DNA from 3 places in the Kribbella sp. NPDC005582 genome. Region 3 is predicted to be linked to each of the others. Evidence: riboswitches for the same ligand, from Rfam matches in the RefSeq annotation. Region 3 holds a riboswitch; each other region holds the start of a gene.
What was found. Region 3 has a riboswitch for thiamine pyrophosphate ahead of ABZS29_RS11255 (cytosine permease). Riboswitches for the same ligand answer to the same signal wherever they lie in the genome.
Positions count from the first base shown of each region.

Region 1: it holds a riboswitch for thiamine pyrophosphate, as region 3 does, so the genes downstream of both, thiS (sulfur carrier protein ThiS) here and ABZS29_RS11255 (cytosine permease) in region 3, are expected to answer to the same signal.
Region 2: it holds a riboswitch for thiamine pyrophosphate, as region 3 does, so the genes downstream of both, thiC (phosphomethylpyrimidine synthase ThiC) here and ABZS29_RS11255 (cytosine permease) in region 3, are expected to answer to the same signal.

Region 1 covers NZ_JBEXCU010000005.1:594,492-601,704, reverse strand. Annotated here, with positions in the region: gene ABZS29_RS29205 (hypothetical protein) at 1-19, shown strand, start outside; gene ABZS29_RS29200 (G5 domain-containing protein) at 147-755, shown strand; gene ABZS29_RS29195 (DUF5937 family protein) at 783-1,718, shown strand; TPP riboswitch at 1,722-1,837, shown strand; gene thiS (sulfur carrier protein ThiS) at 1,830-2,054, shown strand; gene ABZS29_RS29185 (thiazole synthase) at 2,056-2,841, shown strand; gene ABZS29_RS29180 (RidA family protein) at 2,842-3,231, shown strand; gene ABZS29_RS29175 (serine hydrolase) at 3,224-4,096, opposite strand; gene ABZS29_RS29170 (LysR family transcriptional regulator) at 4,093-5,076, opposite strand; gene ABZS29_RS29165 (MBL fold metallo-hydrolase) at 5,200-6,114, shown strand; gene ABZS29_RS29160 (alpha/beta fold hydrolase) at 6,104-6,877, opposite strand; gene ABZS29_RS29155 (GNAT family N-acetyltransferase) at 6,903-7,213, opposite strand, start outside.
Region 2 covers NZ_JBEXCU010000008.1:244,526-251,738, forward strand. Annotated here, with positions in the region: gene ABZS29_RS35160 (RDD family protein) at 1-322, shown strand, start outside; gene ABZS29_RS35165 (hypothetical protein) at 324-881, opposite strand; gene ABZS29_RS35170 (transposase) at 878-1,477, opposite strand; gene thiC (phosphomethylpyrimidine synthase ThiC) at 1,721-3,334, opposite strand; TPP riboswitch at 3,335-3,453, opposite strand; gene ABZS29_RS35180 (lysophospholipid acyltransferase family protein) at 3,483-4,229, shown strand; gene ABZS29_RS35185 (hypothetical protein) at 4,359-4,883, shown strand; gene ABZS29_RS35190 (hypothetical protein) at 4,880-5,113, opposite strand; gene ABZS29_RS35195 (inorganic phosphate transporter) at 5,127-6,233, opposite strand; gene ABZS29_RS35200 (inorganic phosphate transporter) at 6,321-7,213, opposite strand, start outside.
Region 3 covers NZ_JBEXCU010000001.1:2,269,821-2,277,033, reverse strand. Annotated here, with positions in the region: gene ABZS29_RS11260 (flavodoxin family protein) at 1-290, shown strand, start outside; gene ABZS29_RS11255 (cytosine permease) at 297-1,619, opposite strand; TPP riboswitch at 1,608-1,725, opposite strand; gene ABZS29_RS11250 (alpha/beta hydrolase) at 1,748-2,410, opposite strand; gene ABZS29_RS11245 (hypothetical protein) at 2,407-3,222, opposite strand; gene ABZS29_RS11240 (DUF3152 domain-containing protein) at 3,265-4,104, opposite strand; gene ABZS29_RS11235 (ATP-binding protein) at 4,159-5,352, opposite strand; gene ABZS29_RS11230 ((p)ppGpp synthetase) at 5,502-6,524, shown strand; gene ABZS29_RS11225 (DHA2 family efflux MFS transporter permease subunit) at 6,511-7,213, opposite strand, start outside.

The DNA of each region.
Region 1 (7,213 bases), on a different contig from region 3:
CGGCGCGGCGGCGACCTGAGAAGTACGGCGTTCAGGTCTGGTCCAGCGATCGATCGGGGTGTTATGTAGTTGTCTTCGCCTGGGTGGTCCAGGCGCTGACAATCCTGCCGCGGGGGGAACCGGCGGCGGGTTTGGGGGGAACTGTGGTGTGTGTTCGTGCTGCGTTGCTGGTTGTCGCCGTGCTCGGCTTCGGAGTCGGGTGCGGTACGGCGGAATCCACCGAACCGGCCGCCGTCGCCGGTGGGCGGATAATCACGAAGACGGTGACGGCGCCAGCCGAGACGCCGACTCCGACCGCCGAAGCGCCGGCTACGCCGAAGGCCGTCGTACCGAAGCCGGCGGCGGTGACGAAGCGGGTCGTCGAGTACGGCGTGATTCCGTTCAAGAAGAAGACGGTCACCGACAGCGAGCTGCCGAAGGGTGAGCGGTCGGTGCGGACGCCGGGGGTGAACGGCACGCGGAAGCTGACCTACGAGGTCACGTACGTCGGCGGCAAGCAGACCGCAAAGAAGCTCGTGAAGCAGGAGGTCGCCAAGCCGCCGCGGTCGCAGGTGACCGTCGTGGGGACCAAGGTCGAGGAGGAGTCGAGTTCGGGATGCGACCCGAACTACAGCGGCTGCGTGCCGATCGCGAGTGACGTCGACTGTTCGGGCGGCAGCGGCAACGGACCCGAGTACGTCGCCGGCCCGGTCAATGTCATCGGATCCGACATCTACCGCCTCGACGCCGACAACGACGGGATCGGCTGCGAGTAGACACGACCAGCGCGGTGTAATGAGGCCGTGCTGACCTACGAACTGACGTCCAGGGATCTGGAGGAAGTCCGGTTCGCCCTATCGCCCGCGGCGGAGACTGTCTTGTCGTTGCGGGCGTTGCGCGATCCGGGCCGCTTCCCGCTGCAACTGCCCTGGGTCCGCGCGGTGCAGCCGCTGCTCGAGGACCTCGACTGGAGCGTGCTCAGCCACCTCGTCAACGACACGATGGGCAGCCCTGACTTCCTCACGCCGCGACCGACCTCGCCGCTCACGCAGTTCGCCGACGAGCTGGAGCTCATAGCCGCCGTCGATCAACACACGTTCATCAGACAACTGACGGCAGTCAACGGCGAGGTCCCAACTGGCCTCACGCCGAAACGAGTCACCACAGCACTCGCCGACTACTGGCAGACGGTCATGGCGCCGTACTGGAATCGCATGCGGACGATCCTCACGGCCGACATCACGTACCGCGGTCATGTCCTCACCCAGCAGGGCACCGGCGCGATGCTCAACGAGCTGGGACCCGCGATCTCTTACAGCCAAGGCCTGTTGAAGGTCGACAAGGTGAGCGCGGTCAGTCGCGTGGAGAAGGTCGACGGCCGCGGCCTCGTCCTGCAGCCGACCTTGTTCGGCCCGCATGCGGTGATCCCGTACGACCCCGGCGCCGACCCAATCCTCGGCTACCCGCCCCGCGGTCAGGCCAACCTGTGGACGGTCATCGCACCGCCCACCCCGCAAGACCTCGCCCAACTCATCGGTACGGCGCGCGCCCGCATCCTGCAGCTTCTCACCCATCCGCGCACCACCACCGATGTGGCCGCGGAGCTCCAGGTCACGCCGTCCGCAGTCAGTCAGCACCTGCAACTGCTTCGCCGTACCGGTCTGGTGGAGCCACAGCGAGCCGGCAAGCAGGTGCTCTACAGCCCGACTGAGTTGGCCTCTTTGCTGACAGGGAACTAAAGTCGAAGACACCGCGGGAGCTCGCACCGGAGTGGGCTGAGAGGGCGACAGAGCAGGCGTCGCCGACCGCTGAACCTGAATCGGGTAATTCCGGCGTAGGGAGGACAACGCATGTACGACGAGTCAGCAGACGAGCACGCCGTGTGGGTCAACGGTACGGCGACCAGTAGCGCACCAGGCATGTCTGTCGCGGAGCTGGTTCGGGTGATGTCGGATCGGCAGACCGGGATCGCGGTCGCGGTGAACCAGAGCGTGCTGACCCGGGACGAGTGGGCCGGCACGATTCTGACGGCAGGTGACCGGGTCGAGATCGTCGGCGCGGTCCAGGGAGGCTGAGATGGACGACCCCTTCGAGCTGGGCGGGCGCACGTACTCGTCGCGACTCATCATGGGCACCGGCGGTTCGGCCAACCTGGAAGTGATGGAGGAGGCGTTGGTTGCCTCCGGCACCCAGTTGACCACGGTCGCGATGCGGCGGCTGGGGACCGGGCACGAGGGCTCGGTGCTCGACGTACTGAAGCGGCACGGCATCGAGATCCTGCCGAACACTGCCGGTTGTCACACCGCAGCCGAGGCCGTGCTGACCGCGCGGTTGGCGCGCGAGGCCTTGGGGACCGACCTGATCAAGGTCGAGGTGGTTGCCGACGACCACTTGTTGCTGCCCGACCCGTTCGAGTTGCTGGACGCCGTCGAGACGCTGGTCGCCGATGGCTTCACCGTGCTGCCCTACACGAACGACGACCCGATCCTGGCCCGCCGCCTCGAGCAGGCAGGGTGCGCGGCCGTGATGCCGTTGGCCGCGCCGATCGGATCGGCACTCGGCATTCGCAACCCACACAACATCGCGCTGATCGCCGAGGCGGCGAACGTGCCGGTCATCGTCGATGCCGGCATCGGTACGGCGAGCGATGCCGCACTGGCGATGGAGCTGGGCTGCGCCGCGGTGATGCTGGCAACGCCGGTCACGCGTGCGGAGAAGCCGGCCCTGATGGCGGCCGCGATGCGCGACGCGGTGAGCGCCGGCCGCAATGCCCGCCTGGCCGGTCGAGTCCCCCGCCGCTGGCACTCAGCCCTGGCCTCGTCCCCTACAACCGGTCTGCCGACCTCAACCTCTGGAGATTGAGTGAGTAACTTGGAGTATCCGCAGTCAGAAGGTGTTGCTCCGGGCAACGGTTACAGCCACGTGGTGACTAGCGCGGGACAATGGGTCGCGATCGCTGGTCAGGTGGCACTCGATGCTGATGGCAAGCTTGTCGGCGAGGGTGACTTCGAGGCCCAGACGCGGCAGGTGTTCGCGAATCTGGACGCGGCGTTGAAGGCGGCCGGGGCTACTTGGGCGGATGTTGTGAAGCTGGGTTGCTTCCTGACCGATATGGCCGGGCTGCCGGCGCTGCGTACGGTTCGCGACGAGTACATCGACACGACGAAGCCGCCTGCGAGCACCGCCGTACAGGTGGTGGGGTTGTTCCGGCCGGAGGCGTTGATCGAGGTCGAGGCGTACGCCGTTATCTGAGGAGATTGACCGCCAACTGCGCGGCGAGGCCGATCGTGGCGTCGACGCGCGGTTGGCGGGAGTCGGCGCGGGCGGCGAGGGTGAAGACGGCGACCGCGTAGGCGTCGCCGGCAGGAAGCGTGACGACGCCTACTTCGTGCCGGAGCGCGCCGAAGGTGCCGGTCTTGCCGGCGACCTTGATGCTGTCATGTGGGAAGCCGGAGGCTAGGCGGTGCTGGAAGGTCTGCCGGTGCATGGTCGCCTTCACGAAGTCTGTTTGGGCCACGGAGAGCAGGTCGCCGGACCAGAGCCGGCGGAGTAGCAGCGTCATGTCCGAAGGCGTGGTCGCGGAGGCGTTGGCCGCTTCGTAGACGCCGGCTGGCGTGGTGCGGTTGTTGTCGGCGAGTGCGGCTAGGGCGGCGTCCGGATCGTCCAGCCCGGTACGGCGTTGTAGGTCGTGCAGGTGGGCCGCGGTCCCCCGGCGTACCCAGGTTTGTTGCAGGTCGAAGGAACGGAGCAGCTCGGCGAGGCGGTCGAGACCGACGACGTCGAGCAGCGCGTCGGCGGCGGCGTTGTCCGAGACGGTCATCATCGAGACCGCGAGGTCGCGGAGGGACATCGTCACTGGGTCGGCCAGGAGGGACAGGCCTGTCGGGCCGGGGGTGCGGGTCGCCGGGTCGAGGGTGAGCCGCTGGCGCGGGTCGAGTTCGCCGTCGTCGATCAGGCGGCAGAACCCAACCAGCAAGGGAAGTTTGTACACCGAAGCCATCGGTACGACGGTGTCCGCGTCGAGGTCGACCGTCGAGTCCGGTGCGTCGAGCGCGACCGCATGCAGCCAGCCGCGTACGCCGGCGTCCTCGAAGACCGCGCGGATCCGGGCGTTCAAGGCGTCACCAGCGCGTCGGTCAGCTGCGCGATCGTCTCGACCGGCTCGGCGAACGGCGTACGCGAGTGGGACCACACCAAGCGGATTCGCGTCGGCAGTGGATCGCCGGTCAGGCGGTGTCGGTCGACGCCTGGTGCCGCCAGTGTCGGGTCGGCGGTCATCAGGATCGCCTGCCCGGCCGCCACCATCGCGAGCCCGGCTCGCTCGTCCGTCACCACCACCGTCCCACCGTCCGGCCGATGCAACGCGAGCGTGTCGAGGAACAGATCACGAGCCGCCGGGGCCTCCGCCCGAGGCCGAACCGCCACCGGCAAGCCGCGCAAAAGCTTGAGCTCCACGGAAGGATCAGCCGCCCGGGCACCCCTGAGGTGAGGGGAGGCCGCGGTGAGTGGATCTGCGGGGAGCTGGGGAGCAGCCTGGCCGCGCCGCCCGGACGGGGATGTCGGCGCGGCCTTGCCCAATAGTCCGGACGGGGCGAGCGCCCAGGTTGGAAGGAGTTGGACTGGGCCCGCCTCCAGTCCGTCCAGGACGGTCGGGTGGAGGACGGCGGCCAGCGTCAGGCGCCCCGAGGAGACCTGGCTGACCAGGGCGCTGGTCGGCGCGGAGACGACTGTCACGCGGCTGCCGGGCACGGCTGCGCCGCAGGCGGCGGCCAACGCGGCACCGGCGGCTGGAGGGACCTCAGGGGCCAGGCCGAGGCGGATCTCCGGGCCTTCGGGATCGCGCAGGACGGCGGCCTGATGGAGTTCTTCGATCGAGGTGAGGGCTCGGCGGGCGAAGGGCAGCAACGCCGCACCGGCGGGGGTGAGTTCGACACCCGTGGAGCCTCGCTCGAAGAGCTTGGCGCCGACCAGGGCCTCCAGGCGGCGCAGGCCCTGGGACAGCGGTGGCTGGGTGATGCCGACGACCCGCGCGGCGTCGCCGAAGTGTTGTTCCTCGGCGAGCGCGATGAAGATCTGGAGGTGTCGTTCAGTCAGCATGACCCTGCTGACCTGCGGTGATATCCCCAGCCACTCGCCTCATGCCCGAAAGCATATTCGACACACCCCAACGGCCTCGCCTTGACTGCAACCGACGGAACAGCGAGAGGAGACGCAGTGAAGGTGACGCGACGAGGAATGCTGGCGGGCGTGGCCGCGGTTGGTGCCGCCGGAGTGATCGGCGGGAAGGCCGCCGCGCAAACCAGCAGCAAGCCACCGGCCAGCCGCGAGTCGGTGGAGCTGACCTGGTTCGGCAATCACGCCTGGCAGATTCGGTGCGGTGAGCACATCGTCCTCACCGACCCGTGGCTGACCCGGTTCCACACCGGCACGTTCACACCCGAAGGCGCCGACCCGAAGACCAAGCTGGTCATCGACAAGGCGGTCGTCGACAAGCACCTCGGCAAGGCCGACGCGATCCTGGTTCATCACGGCCACTACGACCACATGTCCGACGTACCGTATGTCGCCGCGCGCACCCAGGCGACCGTCCTCGGCACCCAGACGCACGTCAACCTACTGAAGGCGATGCGCACCCAGGCCGACCTGCTCTCGGCGGTCCGCGGCGGTGAGCACCTGGTCTTCGACGGCTTCACGATCGAGGTCTTCCCGTCGCTGCACTCCTGCGGCGGCAAGCGGCACACCTACGCCTACCCCGGCTATCACCAGGACTCCGTCCCGCCGCGTCCGCGCGTGATCGAGGACCTCGTCGAAGGCGGCACGCTCGCCTACGTGATCACGATCGGCGGCCTGCGCATCCTCAGCCTCAGTACGGCGAACTTCGACCCGATCGCCCTCCGCGATCTGCAGGTGGACGTCGTACTGGCCGCGCCCGGCGGCGAACCCGGCGTCACCGACCGCCTGCTCCAGACCATCAAGCCGGTCCCGACCGTCATCGCGACCCACTGGGACGACTTCGACAAGCCGCTCACCGCGCCCGGTGTCCCGTGGACCGACCTGACCCCGCTACGCACTTCCGCAGAACGCTCCGGCGCCCGCTTCGTCGTACTGGATCACCTGGAGAAGCTCACGCTGTAGGCAAGAACGCATCCAACGCGCCGGCGACCAGCTCGGGCCGCTCCAGCGTCTGCAGATGCGGTACGCCGGGCAACTCGACGAACTGTCCGCCGGGGATACCGTCCGCCAGCGACCGCAGTACGTCGGCCGACCCTGGGACGTCCGCTCCACCGGCGACCACCAGGGTCGGCGCGCTGAACGAGCCGAGCTTCCCCTGGACGTCGAGCTGCTTCATCGCCCGCCAAGCCGCCGCCCAGGCCGCGGGGTCCATCGCCCGCACCCCGTCGCGTGCGAACCGGACGCCCGCGGTCTCGGCGGCCAAGGCCGCCGGCGTGAACCAGCGCGCGAGCGACTCCTCGACCTGGGCCTCCATCCCGCCTGCCTCGGCTGCGGCTGCACGGTGCTCGAAGACCTCCGGGAACGGACGATCCGTGGTCGCCAGCAAGGCCAGCGAGGCGAACCGCTGCGGTGCTTCGACTGCTGCGGTCTGCGCGATCCCGCCGCCGTACGAGAGACCGACGACGTGCGCAGTCTCAAGCTCCAACGCATCCAGTACGCCGAACAGGTCGCGCGCCAGATCCGTCAGTCGCTGCGGATGCGGCGCTCCGGAAGCCTCACCGTGACCGCGCAGATCGTAGGCGAAAACCCTGCGACCGTTGGCCAATCGATCCAGCACCGGCTCCCACATGCGCTTGTCGCCGCCGAGTGAATGCAGAAGCACAACCGGCGGACCGCTTTCGCCGCGGCGCAGCAGACCAGTCTGGTGATCGTCGAGAGTCAGCACGCCACAAGTCTTGCCGGACGGAGGTTCAGACCACGGATTCTTCTGCTGGAGGCAGAGCGCGGACCCGGTAGTGGTAGCGGGAGACGGGCGTGAAGCCGAGGCGGTTGTAGAGGGCCAGGGCCGGGGCGTTGTCGGCCAGGACCGAGAGGAACACGTGCCCGACACCGCGTTTCGTTGCCTCACGCAACAAGCCGTGAATGACGGCCTGCGCCAGACCTTGGCGGCGGTACGCCGGGTCGGTGGCAATGCAGTAGAGACCGGACCAGTCATCGGCGAGCGCGAGCCGGCCGACCGCGACGATCTCGCCGCCGACCAGCACCCGGGCATGGAGGGCGG
Region 2 (7,213 bases), on a different contig from region 3:
CGCGACCATCGCGATGCACACGTCGGACGCGGCCGGAGCGCCGCTGACCCTGGGTATCGCGGGCAGCTGGGTGATCTGGTTCCTGAACCGCGTGCTGCAGCAGGGCCGCACCGGCCAGTCGCTCGGCAAGAAGATGACCGGGACCCGCGTGATCAGCCTTCAGACCGGTGAGTTGATCGGTTTCGGCCCAAACCTCGGCCGCGAGGTCCTCGCCATCGTGCTCAACTACGTCTGCTTCCTCAACGTCATCTGGCCGTTGTGGGACGAGAAGCAGCAGACCTGGCACGACAAGATCGTCAACGACATCGTCGTCAGCACCTGAGCTAGTGCGACAGCACGAAGGCGGCGCAGGTCACCGACCAGAGCACACTGGTGAAGGTGCCGATGATGAAGCGCTCCGCGACCGCCTGCGGCGTGACGGACGCGGGCTGGTCCGGACTGCGGAGCTCTGGATAGCGGGCCAGTCCCTTGATCGCCAGCACGATGGCCAGCCCCTCCGGCCAGCCGGCCACCAGGGCCGCGAAGATCGCGCCACGCTCGAGCGAACCGATCAGAGCGCCGCCGCGCAGGACCTCACCGGCCTTCTGCGTCGACTGCGCCCGAGTGTTGCCCCGGTCGACCAGCGCGAGCACAGAGGTCGTCAGCGGGCCGCCACCGGTCACTGCGAGCCCTCCGGCCAGCAGGAGCAGCACATTCCACCAGCGCTCGGGCCACGACGCCACACCGTCGGTCGAGAGCAGCAGTAGGCCGACAGCGACGCCGCAGGCCAGCATGAGGCCGCTGAGCACGATCTCCAGCGTGGCGCCTTCGGCCTTCGGCACCCAAGCCAGTACGGCGAACAGCAGGCCGCCGGCTGTGAGTGCCAGGACGAGTGCCGTCACGCAGCGGTCCCGAGCTCGAGCAACTCCGACGCCAGCAACCGACCACGCTGCTCCTCGACCACTCCGGCCGCCTGAGCTCGTTGCGTCACCGCAGATTGGCTGATCCCCAGTTTCACGCCGATCTCCCGTCGTGTCAGTCCCTCGGCCAGCAGGTCGGCAACAGCCCAGCCCCGCTCGCTCCGGCGGCGCAGCACCGAGGCCATGAGCCACAGCACCGTTTCCACCTGCTCGGCGAGCCGGTCGTCCGGTCCGCACACGTTGACGTGATGCGGACTCGACTTCGCCTTCGTCACCGCCTCGCGGGCGTAGACGAACGCGTCACCGTTCCCGGCCCGGGTACTGCGCGGCAGCGGCTCGGCCACCTCGCCGATCCCGAGCCCGACGTACCAGGCGTCCAGGCGGAGCAGCTCGACGATCAGGTCGATGGTTGCCCTGGCCTCCGAAAGCACTCCCTGCACCTCGTCGCCGGCGGTCCGCTCGAACTTGCGGAGCAGCCCGGTACGCCGGGGCCTGCGGTTCAGATCGGTGAGTAGCTCGGGTACGAGATCGCCGCTGACTCGGCTGCCTCGCTGATCTACCGTGAGAACGAAGACCACTGTCTCGCACCTCCTTCCAACGGAGTTAAGGCTACAGTCTTATTCACGCTGAGTGAAGGCAAAAACCTGAATCGGTTCACCCCATCACTCTCGGTGATCACCCCGCAGGACAGCTGATTCCCAATTCTCCGCTCAATCCGGCCACTTCGGCATCTCGACACCTTCGCGAATTTCACTCCGCGTGAAGTTGCCAAACCGGTTCACGGCTCCCGGCGGGCGGGAAGCCCGCCGGGAGCGTTCAGATCAGTCGGCGAGCGGCAGGTAGAGCTTGCCGTCTCCTGCCTTGAAGGTCTCGGACATTTCGTTGAAGCCGGCCTCGATCGCCTCGGTCGACGTCAGTCCGTGCTCCTCGGCGTACGCGCGAATGTCGGCGGTGATTCGCATCGAGCAGAACTTCGGCCCGCACATCGAGCAGAAGTGCGCGGTCTTGGCCGGCTCGGCCGGCAACGTCTCGTCGTGGTACGACCGCGCGGTGTCCGGGTCCAGCGAGAGGTTGAACTGATCCTCCCAGCGGAACTCGAACCTTGCCGTGGACAACGCGTCGTCCCAGGCCTGCGCTCCCGGGTGTCCCTTGGCCAGATCGGCGGCATGGGCAGCGATCTTGTAGGTGATCACCCCGGTCTTGACGTCATCGCGATCCGGCAGCCCGAGGTGCTCCTTCGGCGTGACGTAGCAGAGCATCGCCGTACCGAGCCAGCCGATCTGCGCCGCGCCGATCGCGCTGGTGATGTGGTCGTACGCCGGCGCCACATCGGTTGCCAACGGCCCCAAGGTGTAGAACGGCGCTTCGCCGCAGAGCTCTTCCTCGAGCCGCACGTTCTCGGCGATCTTGTTCATCGGCACGTGCCCGGGGCCCTCGATCATCACCTGTACGTCGTGCTCCCAGGCGATCTTGGTGAGCTCCCCCAGTGTCCGCAACTCGGCGAACTGCGCCTCGTCGTTCGCATCCGCGATACACCCCGGCCGGAGTCCGTCGCCGAGCGAGAACGTCACGTCGTACTCACGCAGGATCTCGCAGAGCTCCGCGAAATGCGTGTACAGGAAAGACTCCTGGTGATGCGCGAGACACCAGGCCGCCATGATCGAGCCGCCGCGCGAGACGATGCCGGTGATCCGCCGCGCGGTCAGCGGCACGTAGCGCAGCAGTACGCCGGCGTGCACGGTCATGTAGTCGACGCCCTGCTCGCACTGCTCGATCACCGTCTCCCGGTAGACCTCCCAGTTCAGCGCGGCCGGATCGCCCTTCACCTTCTCGAGCGCCTGGTAGAGCGGCACGGTCCCGATCGGCACCGGCGAGTTCCGCAGGATCCACTCCCGGGTCTCGTGGATGTTCTTGCCGGTCGACAGGTCCATCACGGTGTCGGCGCCCCAGCGGGTCGCCCAGACGAGCTTCTCGACCTCGTCCTCGATGGAACTGCTGACGGCGGAGTTGCCGATGTTCGCGTTCACCTTCACCAGGAACTTCTTGCCGATGATGGTCGGCTCGCTCTCCGGGTGCCGGCGGTTGACCGGGATCACGGCTCGGCCGCGCGCCACCTCGGACCGGACGAACTCCGGATCCATGTTCTCCCGGAGCGCGACATACCGCATCTCCTCGGTGATGGTGCCGGCGCGCGCGTGCGCGAGCTGGGTCAGGTTCTCCCGCCCGGCGATCCACTCGCGCCGGAGCGCGGGCAGACCGGCCTGTACGTCGATCTGCGCCGTCGCGTCCGTGTACGGCCCGGACGTGTCGTACAGGTCGAAGTGCTCGCCGTTGGTGAGATGGACGCGGCGCGCCGGAACGCCCAGTTCGCCGCGATAGATCTTCTCGGAGCCCGAGATCGGGCCGGTGGTGACAGTCGGTCGTACGGTGCCGATAGTTGTCACTTGTGTGCTCCCTACGCCGGAATTACCCGGACAGGTTCGGCGGTCGGCGGCGCCGGATTCTCCAGCCGCCCTCTCAGCCCACTACGGTGCGAGCTCCCGCGATCTCCAGTTATCACCGGCAGCTTAGTAGCATTCCGGGATGCGCGACTTTGTCTATCCGCCTGTCGTCGGCGTTGCCAAGACTGCCTTCAAGGTGCTGGACCTGAAGTTCCAGCTCGCCGGCACCGAGAACATCCCGCGGACCGGCGGCGCGGTGATCGCGCTGAACCACATCAGCTACGTCGACTTCATCCTCGGCGGGTACGGCGCGGTGCCGAGCAAGCGGCTGGTCCGGTTCATGGCCAAGGAGGTGCTGTTCCGCAACCGCTGGTCCGGGCCGCTGATGCGTGGGATGCACCACATCCCGGTCGATCGCGACGCGGGCGCGGCGTCGTACGAGCACGCGCTGCGGCACCTGCGCGCCGGTGAGGTGGTCGGCGTCTTTCCGGAAGCGACGATCAGCCGGTCGTTCGAGCTCAAGGAGTTCAAGTCCGGCACGGTCCGGATGGCCGCGGAGGCCGGCGTACCGCTGATTCCGATGATCCTGTGGGGCACCCAGCGGATGTTCACCAAGGACCACCCGAAGGACTTCACCCGGCACCGCACGATCGCGATCACGGTCGGTACGCCGATGACCGTGACGCCGGACGACGACCCGGTCGAGGCCACCGCCGTCCTGCGCTCGACGATGGCCGAGATGCTCGACGAGACGATCCGCGCATACCCGGAGCAGCCGCCCGGCGCCTGGTGGCTGCCCGCCTCGTACGGCGGCTCCGCGCCGACGCCGGCGGAGGCCGACCGGCTCGACCGCGAGGAGCTGGCCCGCCGGGCCGAGCGCCGCCGCTAGCCCGACGGAGGTCGGACAAGGCCTTGACCCTCGACGGCATCTGAGGGTACGAAGGGCACTTGTCATTGACAAGGCAGGAATCTGGGGGATTTCTGTGCTGCTTGCCTTGTGCTGGGCGGGGGAAGGTTTTTGTTCGATTCACCGGAAGAACTGCGCCTGTTCGAACCCGGGACGCTGCAGATCGCGCCGCATGTCGCGGAGCACATCCCGGATGCCGGGGCGTACTTCATCGACTGGTCCACCCGGGACCTGGACCGCGAGCGAGCGCGTGAGGTCGAGGCCGCGGTCAACGGCCGGCGGTGCGCGAACGGCTGGTTCCCACTCGAGAGCCTGGACAGCATCGGGCACCGGGGCTACTGGCGTGGTCCGCTCACCTACCTGGCGCAGATGACGGCCGACGACGCCGGCATCCTGCAGGACTGGGCGGCGTACGGCCTGACCGGTGAGAACCGGCACCGCATCGAAGCGACCGTCAACCACCTGCTCCACCAGCAGGGCCACGCGGCCGCGGCCACCTGGGCCGTTGCCGTCCGCCCCCAAGCCGGTCTGGACGCAGCCGCCCTCGGCGACCGCCTCTTCACCGCCTGGGAGCGGAACCTGGACGCCGTACGCACCAAGGACGTGGCCAAGGCAGTCCGCCGCTGGAACCGCTAATGGAACTGCGGAATGATCAGGTAGAGCCCGAACAGCACCGCAGCTAGGCATGCTGCGAAGCACAGTGACGCGACTGCGGTGTCGACCATCGGTGCAGGCCGCTTCTCGTCGATAGCCGCCGCTCTGCGGGCCATGGCAGTCACACCGAAGGCGAAGACGACAGCCAGCCCGACTCCGAAGAGCAGACTGACCAGTGCGACCTCACCGAGGCCGGTCCAGTTGATGTGCATCGCCGTACTCCTCTCAGACCGTCGCGTATTCGTTGACGTTGTGCGGAGTGACCGGCTTGCGCCTGGAGGCCGCGTAGATGCCGCCACCGACCACCACAGCCAGTACGGCGATGATCGCGACCCCGAGATTGCCGGAGTTGGCCACGCGGCCGGAGAGCGCGCCGACCACCGCAGCAGCCGGCAGGGTGAACAGCCACGCCAGGGCCATCCGTCCGGCCACCGTCCAGCGCACCTCGGCCAGCCGCTTGCCCAGACCGGCGCCCAAGATGCTGCCGGAGCAGACCTGCGTGGTTGAGAGCGGGAAGCCCAGGTGAGAGGAGGCCAGCAGCACAGCGGTCGAACTGGTCTCGGCGGCGAAGCCCTGCGGCGACTCGATCTCGGTCAAGCCCTTGCCCATCGTGCGAATGATGCGCCAGCCGCCGAGATAGGTGCCGAGCGCAATCGCCAGACCGGCGGCGAAGATCACCCACAGCGGCGGCCGCGAGCCCTGCGCCAGGCTGCCGGAGGTGATCAGGACGAGCGTGATGATGCCCATCGTCTTCTGTGCGTCACCGGTGCCGTGCGCCAGCGAGACCAGCGAGGCGGAGGCGATCTGACCGGCCCGGAACCCGTCGTCCACACTGCGCTTGCGGGCCCGCGCGGTGATCTTGTACGCCAGATAGGTCCCCAGCAGGGCGACTACGCCGGCGACGATCGGCGCGGCGACCGCCGGGACGACGATCTTCTGCACCACCGTACCGAAGTTGACCGCGCCGCTGCCGGCGGCGATCCAGGTCGCCCCGATCAGACCTCCGAAGAGCGCGTGCGACGACGAGCTCGGCAGCCCGAGGTACCAGGTGAGCAGGTTCCACAGGATGGCGCCGACCAGACCGCCGAAGATGATCGGCACGGTGACCAACGTGTCGTCGACGAGTCCGCTGGAGATCGTCTTGGCGACCTCGGTGGAGACGAACGCCCCCACCAGATTCAGTACGGCGGACAACCCGACCGCGACCTTGGGTCTGAGCGCACCGGTGGCGATCGATGTCGCCATCGCGTTGGCGGTGTCGTGGAAGCCGTTGGTGAAGTCGAACACCAGTGCGGTGACGATCACCACGACCACGAGAAACGACAGATCCATCCCGATCACATCCCTCGGCGGACGAGTTGTGAGACTCGTCCGACCGTAGGGGTGATGGATGAATTCGAAATGAATGGAACCCGGAGATCACTCCAGGATGAGGTGGGCCAGTCCGTAGCAGGCGGCGGCCACCAGGCCCGCGGCCGGGATTGTCAGCACCCAGGCGGTGACGATGCCCTTCGCGACACCCCAGCGGACCGCGGACAGCCGCTTGGTGGCGCCGGCGCCCATCACCGCGCTGGTGATCGTGTGGGTGGTCGAGACGGGAGCGTGCAGGCCGATCGCCATCACGTAGAGCACGCCGGCGGCGATCGCCTCGGAGGCGAAGCCGCGGGCCGGGTCGAGGTGGATGATCCGGCGGCCCAGGGTCCGCATGATCCGCCAGCCACCGGAGTAGGTGCCGAGCGAGATCGCGGTCGCGGCGGAGATCTTCACCCACAGCGGGATGCCGTCACCCTTGGCCACGTGGCCGGTGGTGAGCAGCGCCAGGAAGATCACGCCCATGGTCTTCTGCGCGTCCTGCAGACCGTGCCCGAGCGCCATCGCGGCGGCCGACAGCGACTGCGCCAGCCGGAAGCCGCGAGTGGTCTTGCCGGGGTTCTTGCGCCGGAAGATCCACAGGATCGCGAGCATCAGCAGGAAGGCGCCGCAGAAGCCGATGGCCGGTGACAGCACCATCGGGATGACGACCTTGTCGACGATCCCGGTCCACAGGACCACGCTCGTCGAGGCCAGTCCGGCGCCGACCAGGCCACCGATCAGCGCGTGCGACGACGAGCTGGGCAGACCGAAGTACCAGGTGACCAGGTTCCAGGTGATGGCGCCGATCAGGGCCGAGAGGACGACCACGAGGCCGTGCTGGCCGCCCGGGGCGGTGATGATGCCCTTGCCGACCGTCTCGGCGACCTCGGTGCCGGCCAGCGCGCCGAGGAAGTTGCAGACCGCGGCCATCGCGAGCGCCACCCGCGGCGTCAGCGCGC
Region 3 (7,213 bases):
ACTGCGCGATGAACATCCTCTATTCGCTGCAGCACCTCGGGTACACCATCCCACCGCAGGCCGACGCCGGCTGGATCGGCGAGGCCGGCCCCGGCCCGTCGTACCTGGACGCCGGTTCGGGCGGCCCGGACAACGACTTCACCAACCGGAACACGACGTTCATGACCTGGAACCTGTTGCACCTGGCCCGGATGCTGAAGGATGCCGGCGGCATCCCTGCCCACGGCAACCAGCGCTCCGAGTGGGACGCCGGCTGCCGTTTCGACTTCGAGAACCCCGAATACCGCTGAGCTTGCTCAGGCAGCCTGGCGGCGACCGACCCGGCCGAGCAGCACCGCCGCGACCATCGACACGATGATGCTTGTGTACGTCGCGCCCAGCCAGCCTGGTACGGCGTGGCCGCCGAAGAGCTTGCCCTGGACATCGAGCCAGAACGGCGACCAGCCGGCGACCGTGCCGGGGTTGACGAGTTGGTACGCCACGAAGCCGATCAGCCAGGCGACCGCGGGCTGCCAGCGGAACTTCGCCGTACTGGAGACGTCCCACTTCATCTTGCTCACCAGGAAGAAGTCGGCAATGGCGACGGCGAAGAGCGGGATGAAGACCGAGCCGATCAGGTAGAGGAACTGGGTGTAGTTGCCCAGGTCAACCAAGAGGGCGAGGCCGGTGGCCAGGACGCCGATCGCGACCGAGATCCAGCGGCGGTCGACGTGGCCGATCAGGTTGTGCGCGGCCATCGTGGTCGAGTAGACGTTCGCGTAGGCCTCGTCGACCTCGTCCACCAGCAGCACGAACAGTGCGATCGCGCCGGCGGGCAACGTGACCAGAGCCGTGATCACGTCCTCGCTGTTGGTCTGCAGAGTCGCGACCGCGAAAACGCCCAAGGCGTAGTACAGGATCGCGGCCAGGCCGTAGCCGAGCGCGGAGCCGCCGAAGGCCGCCTTGTTGGTGCGGGAGTGCCGGGTGTAGTCGGCGGCCAGCGGCGCGAACGAAACAACGCCTGCGGCCGCGAGGTCGACGGCCGGCCAGAAGCCGTACACGCTGTCCTGCGGCAACGCGTGCACCGGCTTGCTCAGCACCTGCACAAATAGGTAGACCGAGGCAACCAACACCAGCCAGACCATGAACTTGCGCAGCACCTTCACGCTGCCCAGCGGGCGAACCGCCATCGTCGTCGCGATGATCCCGGCCAGTACGACGAACAGCCAGCGCCAGCGCTCACTCGTCACCGCGACCGCGGCCTGCGAGATCACGATGATCTCCATGGTCGCCCAGCCGATGTTCTGCGCGATGTTGAGCACGGTGGGGGCCATCGACCCGCGGCGACCGAAGATTCCGCGCAGCGCGGTCATCGCCGGCGCTCCGGTCTGCGAACCGAAGACCGCCGCGCCGCCGAGCACGAGCGCGCCGATCCCGCAGCCCACGACGACCGCGAGCAGCCCCTGCCACAACGATCCCGTGTACGCCGCGACCAGCGCGCCGGTGACCGGACCGAACAGCGAGATGCCGAAGTTGCCCCAGAGTGTGAACTGGTCCAGGAACCCCAGCGTCCGTGGCGCATCCGTGGTGAGAACCAGCGGTGCTTCTTCGTTGGCAGGGCGAATTGCAGTGTCAGTCATTGCGATCCCTACGCCGGCATTACCCGGTCAGGTTCAGGCGGTCGGCGACCCGGTGTCACGTCGCCCTCTCAGCCCGCATTCGGTGCGAGCTCCCGCAAAGGTTTTGCTACCGCGTCAACGATAACGCGTCAGTCGCCGGGCCGCGCGGCGGCTGCTCGCTGGATGAGCGCGGCCACCTCCGGGCCGTTGGTCAGCACCGGCATGTGCGAGCCCGTCTCCAGCGTCCGCGCCTCGCCGTGGGTGAGCTCCGCCAGCCGAAGGACCCAGTCGGCGGGCGACAGGTGGTCGTAGCGGCAGCGCACGATGATCACCGGCGCCTGGACCCGGGTGATCACCCCAGCCATGTCATGTCGCCGACAGGCCTCCGCGGCCCGGGCAATAGCGCGGAACGTTGTCCGCGCGTACTGCGGCGCCAGCACCGGTATCAGCCGCGGAGTCTCCGGCAAGGTCGACTCCAGCCACCGCATCGCCAGCGTGGGCCAGGTGACCGTACCCGCGTCACCGGTCGGAGCGATCAGGACCAGCGCGTGCACCAGTTCCGGGTGGGCGACCGCCAGTTCGACGACAATCTGTGCGCCGGCGGAGTGCCCGACCAACACCGAGCGCTCTCGGACCTTCTGCTCCAGCCGGGCAGCGAGCGCCCCCGGGTGCAGATCATCACGGTCGTCGGCAGGCTCGCCGTACCCGGGAAGTGTGACCACCTGGTACGGCAGCGAGAGGTGCTCGACCGTGGGGGCGTACGACTCCGGCCCGAGGCCGAGGCCCGGGACCAGGACTACCGGGGCGCTCACTCCCAGGGCGGGCGGCCCGGTGCCGCCCGGACTACCGTGTCGAGATCCGGCTTGAGCTCGCGGTAGCCGAGGAAGAAGCCGGCCGCCAGGATCAGCAGACCGAACCCACCCCAGGCGTACGCCGTCGGCAGCCGGTCCAGAGTGTCGTCGGCGGACCCCAGGCCGGTCGACAGCACCATGACTGCCCAGATCAGCAGCGGAATCAGCGAGACGCCGACCAGTCCGCCACCGATGAGCTCGTAGATGTCCGGCTGGCGTCCGAGCTTGCGCCGAGCCAACAGGTCGCGCGCCCAGAGCACCAGCGCGGCCAGACCGACCAGAACGATCAGCAGCTGCCCCAGTGCGTCGATCACGTCGGTGCGCAGCGGGTGGTTGAGCGGTGAGCCCGGAGCCTGGGTGATCTCCCGGATCGAGACCCGCTGGATCGTCACCGCCATCAGTCCGTAGACCGCCGCGATGATCGTCGCCAGCAGCACCACCTTGGCCGCGCGTGGATCACGGTCGGCGAAAGGCTCCTTACGCCCGTACGTCGGGAAGGCGGCCGGATGCGGGTCCACGGGAGCGCCGTACGGGTGGCCCGGCCGATAGCTCGGTGGCTGCGCCGGGTCGGTCGGCGGACCGCCGTACTGACCTGGCTGGGAGCCATAGGGCTGCGCGGGCGCATAGGGGGCGGGCGGCAGTGGCTGACCACCGCCGGCGTACGTGCCGGCGCCGTACGGCGTGGGTGGCGCGAAGTGCTGCTCTTCGCTGGGTTGCCCCTGCTCCGGGCGCTCCGGCTCCCGCCCGTACGTCGGGAAGTCCTGTGACGACATCGCTGCTCCCTCCCTCGGGACTCAGCTTCTCACGGGAGGTGGTCAGGTCGCTTTGATCGTCGGCCACGCGTTCGGCCGGCAACCACCGAGCCCCTTGGTCTGCTGCATCATCACCGGCGCCGGCGACTGCGCCTTCGTGCACGTCGAGTGCCCGTGCCCGAGCGCGTGCCCGACCTCGTGGTTCACCAGGTAGTTGCGGTACAACGCCACATCCCCGCCGTACGCCGGTACGGCGTACATCCAGCGCTTGGCGTTCAGCACGACCCGGTCCTCGACCCGGCAGGACACCTCACCGCCGGTGTCGAGCGGCAGACACAGCTTGTCGGTCAGCGTCGGCGTCGCCACGATGATGCGCAGATCCACGTCACCCGTGTCGGTCCGCTCGAAGCTCACCGGATGCACCGCCTGCCATCCGCGCGGATCGGTCAGCGTCTTGTGAATGCTCGCCGCCACCGCCGCCGCGTTCAACGACAGCCCCTGCTCGATCTCCACCCGGTACGTCAGCTTGTCCCGCACCCCGGTCGCCTTGTCCGACCCCGGCACGACACTCAGCTTCCCGCTCGACACCGTCACATTCGGCTTCGCGCCCTTCGGCTGCCGAGTCAACGTAGGTGCCGGCCGCAACGGAGTCGTCAGATGCGTCGAAGGCGTCGGCACCACCACCGGAGTAGGCACCACGGGCTGCGCCACCGGAGTCTCTGCTCCCGCAACAACCTCAGCAGCCAAACTCCGCCGCCCGGTCACATCCGGATGCACCACCATCACAGTCCCCAGCACCGCCAGCGCCGTCACCGAGAACCACTGCACCCGATGCGACTTCTTCCGACTGTGCCGCCCACGCACGGACACCCCAGCACGCTGGCCAGTCCGTCCCGTGGTCATGCCGATTCACCCTACAGACTCCCGCGCCCACCTCAAAAGGCCCGCCTCAGCGTTTCAGGCAGTGCGGGTGCGGAGGAATTTGCCGAAGTGGGGGACGGTGAAGGCTACGGTGCCGCGTTCGGCGGAGAAGACGAGGCCTTTTTTGATGAGACCGTCTCGGGCTGGGGAGAGGGATTGGGGTTTGCGGTTGAGGGTGGTGGCTACTTCGGCGGTGGGCACGGAGCCGTCGTCGGCGGCTATGCCTAGTTCGGCCATCGCGCGCATGTACTCGCGTTCGGCGGGGGTGGCGCGTTCGTAGCGGGAGCCGAAGAAGCCGACGGTGAGTTCGGCGGAGGCTTCGGGGGCGGCTACGGCGACGTCTTTGATGGTGATGGGTGAGGTGGGGGCGTGGTCCCAGGTGGCGTGGGCGAAGGCTTGGACGAAGTACGGGTAGCCGTCGGTCTGGGCGTAGAGCTCGTCGAGGGCCTCGGCGTCGTACTGCACGCCTTCGCTCTCGGCGGGGATCATCAGCGCGCGGTCGCAGGCTTCGCGCGCGAGGCGGTCGACCCGCACGTACCGGAAGAGGCGCTCGGAGTACGACTTGCTGGCAGACAGTACGGCGGGCAGATGCGGCAGCCCGGCGCCGACCACCACCATGGGTGCACTCTGCTGTGAGATCTCATGGCAGGCGGCGCACAGTGCGGACAGGTCATCGGAGCTGATGTCCTGCATCTCGTCGATGAACAGTCCGACCCCGACCGACAAATCACCCGCCAGGTCAGCCGCATCGGTGAACAGCTCGATCAGATCCATCTCGAGGTCACCGGAGTCCGCACGTCCCTTGGCCGCGGCCACATCAACAGGCGGATGCCACCGGATGCCCTTGCGGTCGTTCACATCGGTCCGCAGCGCAAATGCCTTCAGTACGGCGCTGAACTGGTCGACCCGATCGTCGTCCCGGTGCCGGTGTCCCAGTTCGCGCATCGCCGTGTGCAGGGCCTGCGCAACGGGCAGCCGGATGCTCTGGTCCGGGCGAGCCTCGATCTTGCCCGTGCCCCAGGCTCGCTTGATCGCCTGGCTGCGCAGCGTGTTGAGCAGCACTGTCTTTCCGACCCCACGGAGCCCGCTGAGCACGAGGCTCCGCTCCGGCCTGCCTGCCGCGACCCGCTCGAGCACGACCTCGAACTGCCGCACCTCGGTGTCGCGTCCGGCCAGCTCAGGCGGCCGCTGACCGGCGCCGGGCGCATAGGGATTCCGGATCGGATCCATGCTGCCACTGTATGAGCCCGTCTAGCGTTTTCCGTAGATTGACCAATCAACAACGAGAGCGTGTCGCGACCGCTCTCTACAGCTTTCTAGCGGAAACACTAGACAGCGATAGACACCCTGAGCGACCCGAAGAGCACTATCGTTCCCGCATGATCGGGCGGCTGGAGTGGGCTGAGCAGGCGGCAGCGGTGTACGAGCGCGTGCACCAGCAGTACGTCGGGGGCGCGCGCAAGCTCGAGTCGCTGATCAACGAGCTGATCGGTGAGGAAGAGGGCATCAACTACCTCACCGCGACCGCGCGCGCCAAGGACCCGGAGTCGTTCCTGGCCAAAGCGGCCAAACCGCACCCGGACGATCCGAACCGCCCGAAGTACGACCAGCCGCTGGAGCAGATCACCGACCTGGTGGCGGCTCGGGTGATCACGTTCCTGGTCGAGGCGGTGGAGCGGGTGTGCGAGGTGATCGAGGAGGAGTTCGAGGTCGTCGAGCACACCGACATGGGGGCGCACACGCGGGCGCAGGGCGTGTTCGGCTACGCCAGCAAGCACTACCTGGTCCGGCTGAACGCGCACCGGCGCGAGCTCCCGGAGTACGCCGTACTGAAGAACCTGACGATGGAGATCCAGGTCCGGACCGCGGTTCAGCACGCGTGGGCCGAGTTCGAGCACGACATCCGGTACAAGCTGGACATCCCGCCGGACCGCAAGCCGGAGTTCGACCGGCGGTTCCTGCTGGCGGCCGCGCTGATGGAGCTGGTCGACAACGAGTTCACCGAGATCGACCGGCTGTATCGGGAGCTGGCGGCAGCCGAAACGGACAAGGCACCGCGCGACCTCACCCCGGCCACCCTCACGACGTACCTGACCCGCCGGTACCCGGACGCCCCGCATGCGAAGACGAACCACTACGCGTGGATCCTCGGCATCCTGGCCCGCCTGGGCGTCAGCACGGAGGAGGAGCTCACCGAGCTGCTCTCCGACATCGACAGCACCGCCGTTCAGGCAGCGATGACGCACAAGTTCCCGGCCGGCACCGTACGACGCTTGGACGACGACCTGCTCGCTGCTCGCGGTTCGGCGTACGTCGACCTGTTCCCGGAGGAGGACCGCCGGCAGAAGATCCTCCGGGGTCGGCTCAGGGCACTCATCAAGGCCGGCATCACGGAAGCTTGAGCGCCGCCGCAGTACGGCGAGCCCAGGCACCAGTGGTGATCAGACCGAGCGCGAGCACCAGCAGCCCACAACCGACGACCAGATACCAGAAGAGCCGAGCAGCCGAGACGAACCCGCTCTCCAGCGGACCGACCAGCCGTGCCGATAGAACCGTGCCCGCGATCGCCACACCGAGCGATGCGCCAACCTGACGACTGGTAGACGCGACAGCGGCCGCAACACCGGCCTGCGCCCGTGGCATGCCAGACACCGCCGCATTCGTGATGGGCGCGTTGAGCATGCCGAAACCGATACCGAAGACCAGATACCCGATCGCCAGCACCACAACGGTTGTCGAGTCGGTCAGCCGAGACAGGATCAGCCCGGACGCCGCCAGCATCGTCCCGGCCACAGCCAGCGGCAGTCGCGGTCCGCGGTGCCCGACCAGCCAGCCGGAGATGGGTGCGAAGACCACCGTCATCGCAGCCATCGGCAGAGTCAGCAGTCCGGCATGCAGAGCGGAGTACCCACGCACTGACTGCAGATAGAGCGAGTTGAGGAACAGAAACCCGGAGAGCGCGGCAAAGCCCGCCACTGCGATCAGTGTGGCCCCGGAGAACGGCGCACTGCGAAAGAACCGAGGTTCGAGCAGCGGCTGCTCCCTCCGCTGCTCATAGAGCACCAGCGCCACCAGAGCCGCCACCGTCACT